DNA from 3 places in the Cytobacillus sp. FSL K6-0265 genome. Region 3 is predicted to be linked to each of the others. Evidence: riboswitches for the same ligand, from Rfam matches in the RefSeq annotation. Region 3 holds a riboswitch; each other region holds the start of a gene.
The links. A riboswitch is a leader RNA that binds a small molecule or an ion and turns the genes downstream of it on or off. The one in region 3 is predicted to bind S-adenosylmethionine.
Positions count from the first base shown of each region.

Region 1: linked by a shared signal. The riboswitch ahead of MHH73_RS05500 (2,3-diketo-5-methylthiopentyl-1-phosphate enolase) and the one ahead of metK (methionine adenosyltransferase) in region 3 are both predicted to bind S-adenosylmethionine.
Region 2: linked by a shared signal. The riboswitch ahead of MHH73_RS07620 (LLM class flavin-dependent oxidoreductase) and the one ahead of metK (methionine adenosyltransferase) in region 3 are both predicted to bind S-adenosylmethionine.

Region 1 covers NZ_JBBOPE010000001.1:1,062,309-1,064,516, reverse strand. The annotation lists gene mtnK (S-methyl-5-thioribose kinase) at 1-443, opposite strand, end outside; SAM riboswitch class I at 590-743, opposite strand; SAM riboswitch class I at 945-1,048, shown strand; gene MHH73_RS05500 (2,3-diketo-5-methylthiopentyl-1-phosphate enolase) at 1,148-2,208, shown strand, end outside.
Region 2 covers NZ_JBBOPE010000001.1:1,470,568-1,472,775, reverse strand. The annotation lists gene MHH73_RS07620 (LLM class flavin-dependent oxidoreductase) at 1-1,022, opposite strand, end outside; SAM riboswitch class I at 1,182-1,293, opposite strand; gene MHH73_RS07615 (fatty acid--CoA ligase family protein) at 1,355-2,208, opposite strand, start outside.
Region 3 covers NZ_JBBOPE010000001.1:3,450,586-3,452,793, reverse strand. The annotation lists gene pckA (phosphoenolpyruvate carboxykinase (ATP)) at 1-94, opposite strand, end outside; SAM riboswitch class I at 483-608, shown strand; gene metK (methionine adenosyltransferase) at 910-2,109, shown strand.

The sequences.
Region 1 (2,208 bases), 2.4 Mb from region 3:
AAAAACAATGTCTTTGCTAAGTACTCACCAATATCAGCTGATAACTTCGGATAATGATTCCCTTGAATCAATCCCTCTCTTACAATTGTCAAATGCGAAAGGTCCTCCATTACAGTTAATGCAAGTTCTTCATCTGTTGCTAGTACTGCTGGGACAAGGTGAGGAACTGCTTCACCATGCTTCTTAAGCACTTCTGCCTCCAGTTTTGCTCGTTTAAGTGTTAGCGGCCAGCTTTCTCCCACTACTTTTGCATAGGGGAGTGCTTGCTTAATAATTACACTTTTACGATTAGAAGCAATACGGAAAACATAATTCAAATTACCATCACCAATCTCTTCCACCGTCATTTTTTCATCCGGTAAGAACAGATTTAAACTCTTTACGTATTCACATGCAGATTCCTCTGTTAAAGCGCGATACCCTATATTCTCTAAAACAGCCATCTCTCTTCCCCCTTATTTCATTAGTACTCTGCTGCACAAAACAGGGGTGACTACATAAAGAGATGTAGTCGGACCTGCTTTGTCACTACAGAAACAAAAATGCCCCTTTCCAGTACAGAAAGAGGCATTCGTCATTACGATTTTGCCTCTCATCTTTCCAGAATAAATTCTGAATGGAATTAGCACCGTGCCTTACATTGGGCGCAGACATCTCTAGCTGCGCCTCGTTTCACAACGATATTACGGTCGGTTGCTGGGTTTCATCGGGCCATATTTCCCTCCACCTGCTCTTGATAAGAGTATAAAAGATTCATTTTTTTGAAATATCTTGAGCACATACTAGCACCGATTATAAAAAAGTGTCAATCTTTTTTTAAAATTTTTCATCTTTTTAAGCATAAAAGAATTTTGTCATATTACGTAAAAAATTCTCTGTTGACAGATAAAACACCTGGTGACATAATACAATTGTGCAAAAATTTAAAACGATAAACATAAATTTTCTTATCAAGAGCAGGCGGAGGGACGAGCCCGATGAAGCCCGGCAACCGATTCTAAATGAACACGGTGCTAATTCTTGCAGCAATCATGCTGACAGATAAGGAGAAGGTTCTATCAACTGCGAACTAACCCTCTTCTTATTAATTAAGAAGAGGGTTTTTTATTGTCAATATCCATTCGAAATCATCAGGGAGGGTTCTCATATGGGAGATGTCATTGCAACTTATCAAGTATACGCAAGACCCGGTTCATTAGAGAAGAAAGCAGAGGATATCGCTTTAGGCTTAACGATAGGATCTTGGACAGCGTTACCATTACTTGAGCAAAAACAATTACTAAAACATAAAGGCAGAGTCACTGCACTACAAGAATTTTATAACGATGAACATCCCAATCGTTTCGGTGAAGTAAGGTGCGAAATGAGTATCGCCTATCCTACATATAATTTCACATTTGATATTCCAGCTATCCTAACAACCGTTTTTGGTAAATTATCTCTAGATGGTGAAGTAAAATTATTAAACCTGGAATTTGATAAGAAAGATCTTTCCCGTTTTTCAGGACCAAAATTCGGTATAAAAAATATAAGATCGAAACTAAATATACAAGATCGCCCATTACTTATGAGTATATTTAAAGGCATCATCGGCAGGGATATTCACTTTTTAAGAGAACAGTTAAGAGACCAGGCCATGGGAGGCGTTGATATTGTAAAAGATGATGAAATTCTTTTTGATGTCAACATCTCTTTAGAAGATAGAATTATCGCAGGTAAAGAAATACTAGATGAAGTCTATGAAAAGACTGGAAAAAGAACACAATATGCAGTCAATTTATCTGGGAGAACAATTGATTTACTAGATAAAGCAAAAAAGGCGACCGAATTAGGGGCGGATGCATTATTATTCAATGTCCACACTTACGGACTAGATATGCTCCAATCATTAGCTGAAAACAGTGAAGTGCAGTTACCTATCATGGCACATCCTGCTTATAGTGGAGCCTATATTTCTTCAAACTTCTATGGTGTCGCTCCTGACTTATTACTCGGTAAACTTACTCGCCTAGCAGGTGCAGATTTTTCTTTATTTCCTTCTCCATATGGTTCTGTTGCCATGGAAAAAGAAAAAACTTTAGCCATCGCTAGACAGTTAACCGAAGAAAATGGCTTGAATCAGGCATTCCCGGTACCTTCAGCAGGCATTCATCCAGGTTTAGTTCCATTGCTTTATCAAGACTTTGGCAATGATTGCATTATTAATGC
Region 2 (2,208 bases), 2.0 Mb from region 3:
TGCTCTGTAGCTTTAAATTCAAATGGGTTATCTAACTCATCCTGTGTATATTGTGCAACATTATAACCGCTTGCGCCCCCAAACTGTGCTTTCGCTGCATCCGCACTCCATAATCGGTTGTATTCAGCAAATTTTTCTTCCGCTTCTTCAGTTGTTTTACCTACAATGACTGTTAGAAAAGTAAATATTTTAATATCTTCCGGATTTCTGCCATATTCAGCCGCTTGTTTTCGAATGTCCTCTGTATAATGTCTTACTCTTTCAGGAGTGGGTCCACCTACAAATACACATTCCGCATGCTTTGCTGCAAAAGCACGCCCTTTAGGAGACGTACCTGCTTGATATAAAACAGGTGTTCTTTGTTGTGACGGCTCTGATAAATGCGGTCCTTCGACATCAAAATATTCTCCCTTATGGTGAATTTCATGGATTTTCTTACGGTCGATTAATACCCCTTTTTCTGTATCTTCGATCACCGCTCCATCTTCCCAGCTTGATTCCCACAGTTTATAAACGACATCCATATATTCATCAGCAATTTCATACCGCTTATCATGTTTAATCATATCTTTGAAACCAAAGTTTCTTGCCGCATTAGGAAGGTAAGAAGTAACAATGTTCCATGCCACTCTTCCTTTTGTCAAATGATCTAATGTAGAAAACCTTCTTGCCTGCCCAAAAGGTGGCTCATATGTTGTACTCACCGTTAATGCAAATGACAGATGCTCTGTCACTGCTGCCATGGCGGGAATAACAAACGCTCCATCATTAACAGGAAACTGTAATCCATCATTAATTGAAGGTTCTTTACTCTCTTTATACGTATCATAAACACCTAATACATCAGCAAAGAAGACAGCATCGAATTTCCCCTTCTCGAGAGTTTTGGCTAATTCCATCCAATAATGAATATCTTTATAGGCACGATGTCTTTTGGAATCTTTATGCTTCCATAGCCCATGAGAATTGTGCATTGCACTCGTCATTTCAAATGCATTCAATATTATTTGTTTATGGCTCATACTGCCATTACCTCCTATAACGCTTCTACAAAAGAAGCATAATAATGTATTTATCAATTGTGCTAAGAATGTTTATCGCTTTTGGTCGTCCAATCAGCCATAAAAAAACCTCTTCCCAAAAAGGAAGAGGTAACGTACGCTCATAAATATTTCATTCTCTTCCTATCTTTCAAGCTAACATGCTAGCTTGCTGGAATTGGCACAGTACTTCAATGCTAAGTCTGTTGCCGAGGCTTCGTAGGGCCAGTCCCTCCACCTCTCTAGATAGTGGTTATTTAATTGATATAGTAACTCTAAAATATTTAGAATCTTTTGTCAACATATTTTTTTGCTTATACTTCTTGATTTTCCAAGACCTTTTTCTTTAGGGCACGACGCAGTATCTTTCCAGTTGTATTCTTCGGCAATTCTTCTAAAAATTCTATAGAAGAAGGAATTTTGTATTTGGCTAATTTTTCTTTACAATAAGCCAATAAATCTGCCTCCGTCAAATCTGCATTTTTAGGTACAATATAGGCTAAAACTTTTTCTCCAGTATTTTGATCAGGTACACCTAATACAGCCGCTTCTACAATGTCAGGGTGGTCATAAAAAACCTCTTCTACTTCTCTTGGATACACATTATAGCCGCCAACAATGATCATATCTTTCTTACGGTCAACAATGTAGAAGTACCCTTCTTCGTCCTTTTTAGCAAGGTCACCTGTATATAACCAACCTTCCTTTAAGCAAGCAGCTGTTTCTTCAGGCATTTTGTAATATCCTTTCATAACATTTGGCCCTTTCACAACAAGCTCCCCTACTTCACCTACAGCAACTTCTTCACCTAATTCATTAACTACTTTATTTTCAACATGAATAATAGATGTGCCAATCGACCCCGGTTTTCGTGGACGATCTAGTGGATTAAAGCATGTGACTGGAGAAGCTTCTGATAAGCCATAGCCTTCAGAAATAACCACATTGAATTTCTTCTCGAAATTTTCTAACAACGCAACAGGAAGTGAAGCACCTCCAGAAATACATAATCTCATAGATTGGAAGACTTCAGGATTGCCTTCAGGATATTGATAAAGAAAATTATACATTGTAGGAACGCCGGCAAACACAGTTGGCTTGTATTTTTCCACTAAACGGAAAATTTCTTTTGGACTAAATTTAGGGTCTATTAAGATCGTTGCTCCAC
Region 3 (2,208 bases):
ATACTTTCTCAACTAGTTGCGGCACAGATAATTGAACTTGGATGTTTTCGCCTTTTAGTAAATCATTTAACTCAGTTATCGATACAGAATTCATCTGATGAATACCTTCCTTTATATAATATTATTTAAGAGATATGCATCTCAGTCGCTATTTGTGATTATTTCTTCAAAAATAGTATAACACATTTATTCATTCAGTCTATACTATATAAATCATTTTTATATAATTAATGAAATTGTCACAAATACAGGCAGTATTCATTATAAATAGCTTTTGCAAATTTAAAAAGGATAATCAGCAAATTTAATGTAATTTTTATATATATTAAGGAAAAATAACGGTATCATCTAAACATCCCTTTGTTCGCTATCAAAACTCAGCGTATCGAGTAAGCATATGACAATTTTTACATTGAATAGTTGAGGAAAAACAATTGACTATATTCCTTGTGTAAGTTATGATGAATCCTTGAACGGATACTCTCTTATCCCGAGCTGGTGGAGGGACAGGCCCTATGAAACCCAGCAACCTGCCAACTACATTTTTATGAGCAAAGGTGCTAACCTGATGCAAGGATTTATTACTCACTATCCTTGAACGATAAGAGTGAAAGGCGCGAATCATTTTACTTCAACCTTTTCACTAAATCAGAGAAGAGGTTTTTTTTCATGCTTTTTAACATGATGTTGGCGAATACGAGGAGCGGCTTTTGGAATGTACTATTTATGCATGGGGAAAAGATCCAACCATTTTATTCTCAATATTCCAAGTTAACGCATAGGTTATTAAGGGTATGAGATAAACATTGGCCCATAAATAATGAAGATTCAAATAAGGGAATGAGTTCCGTATCAAAATTAAAGGCTAATATAAAGTCTTATTGATTCGATAAATAAGGAGGAAGTCAGATGTCAACAAAACGTAGATTGTTTACTTCTGAATCAGTTACTGAAGGTCATCCGGATAAGATCAGTGACCAAATTTCTGATGCAATACTAGATGCTATTTTATCAAAGGACCCGAATGCGAGGGTTGCTGCGGAAACGTCTGTTACTACAGGTCTTGTATTGGTTGCAGGTGAAATCACTACATCCACATATGTAGATATTCCAAAAATCGTTCGTGAAACCATTAAGGAAATTGGTTATACACGTGCAAAATATGGCTTTGATTCTGAAACATGTGCAGTATTAACTTCTATTGATGAGCAGTCAGCAGATATTGCTATGGGTGTAGACCAAGCATTAGAAGCGCGTGAAGGACAGATGACTGATGCTGAAATTGAAGCCATTGGTGCTGGAGACCAAGGTTTAATGTTTGGTTTTGCATGTAATGAAACAAAAGAGCTTATGCCATTACCTATTTCATTAGCGCATAAACTTTCTCGCCGTTTAGCTGAAGTAAGAAAAGAGGAAATCTTACCTTATCTTCGCCCAGATGGTAAAACGCAAGTAACTGTAGAATATGATGAAAACAACCAACCTGTACGTATTGATACAATTGTTATCTCTACACAGCATCATCCAGAAATCAGTTTAGAACAAATCCAACGCAATTTAAAAGAGCATGTAATCAATCCGGTTGTTCCTACTGAATTAATTGATGAAAACACAAAATACTTTATTAATCCAACAGGACGCTTCGTTATTGGTGGACCTCAAGGAGATGCTGGCTTAACTGGTAGAAAAATTATTGTTGACACTTACGGCGGTTATGCTCGTCACGGTGGTGGTGCATTCTCTGGTAAGGATGCAACGAAAGTTGACCGTTCAGCTGCTTACGCGGCTCGATATGTAGCAAAGAATATTGTTGCTGCAGAACTAGCTGATAAAGCGGAAGTTCAATTAGCCTATGCAATCGGTGTTGCTCAGCCTGTATCCATCAGTATTGATACATTTGGAACTGGAGCAGTATCTGAGGATGTTTTAGTTGAAGTTGTTAGAAACAATTTTGACCTCCGTCCTGCTGGTATTATTAAAATGCTTGATTTACGTCGTCCAATCTACAAGCAGACAGCTGCTTATGGACATTTCGGCCGTACAGATATCGATTTACCTTGGGAGCGCACAGATAAAGCAGAAGACTTGCGCAAGGAAGCTTTAAAATAAATTAGAAAAGTTATGGCTGTAGAAAACGCCTTTAATGAGTTTTCTACAGTCTTTTTTTTTTGGAAAAAAAGGGGCTATCATAAAATTAATACGTCCAAA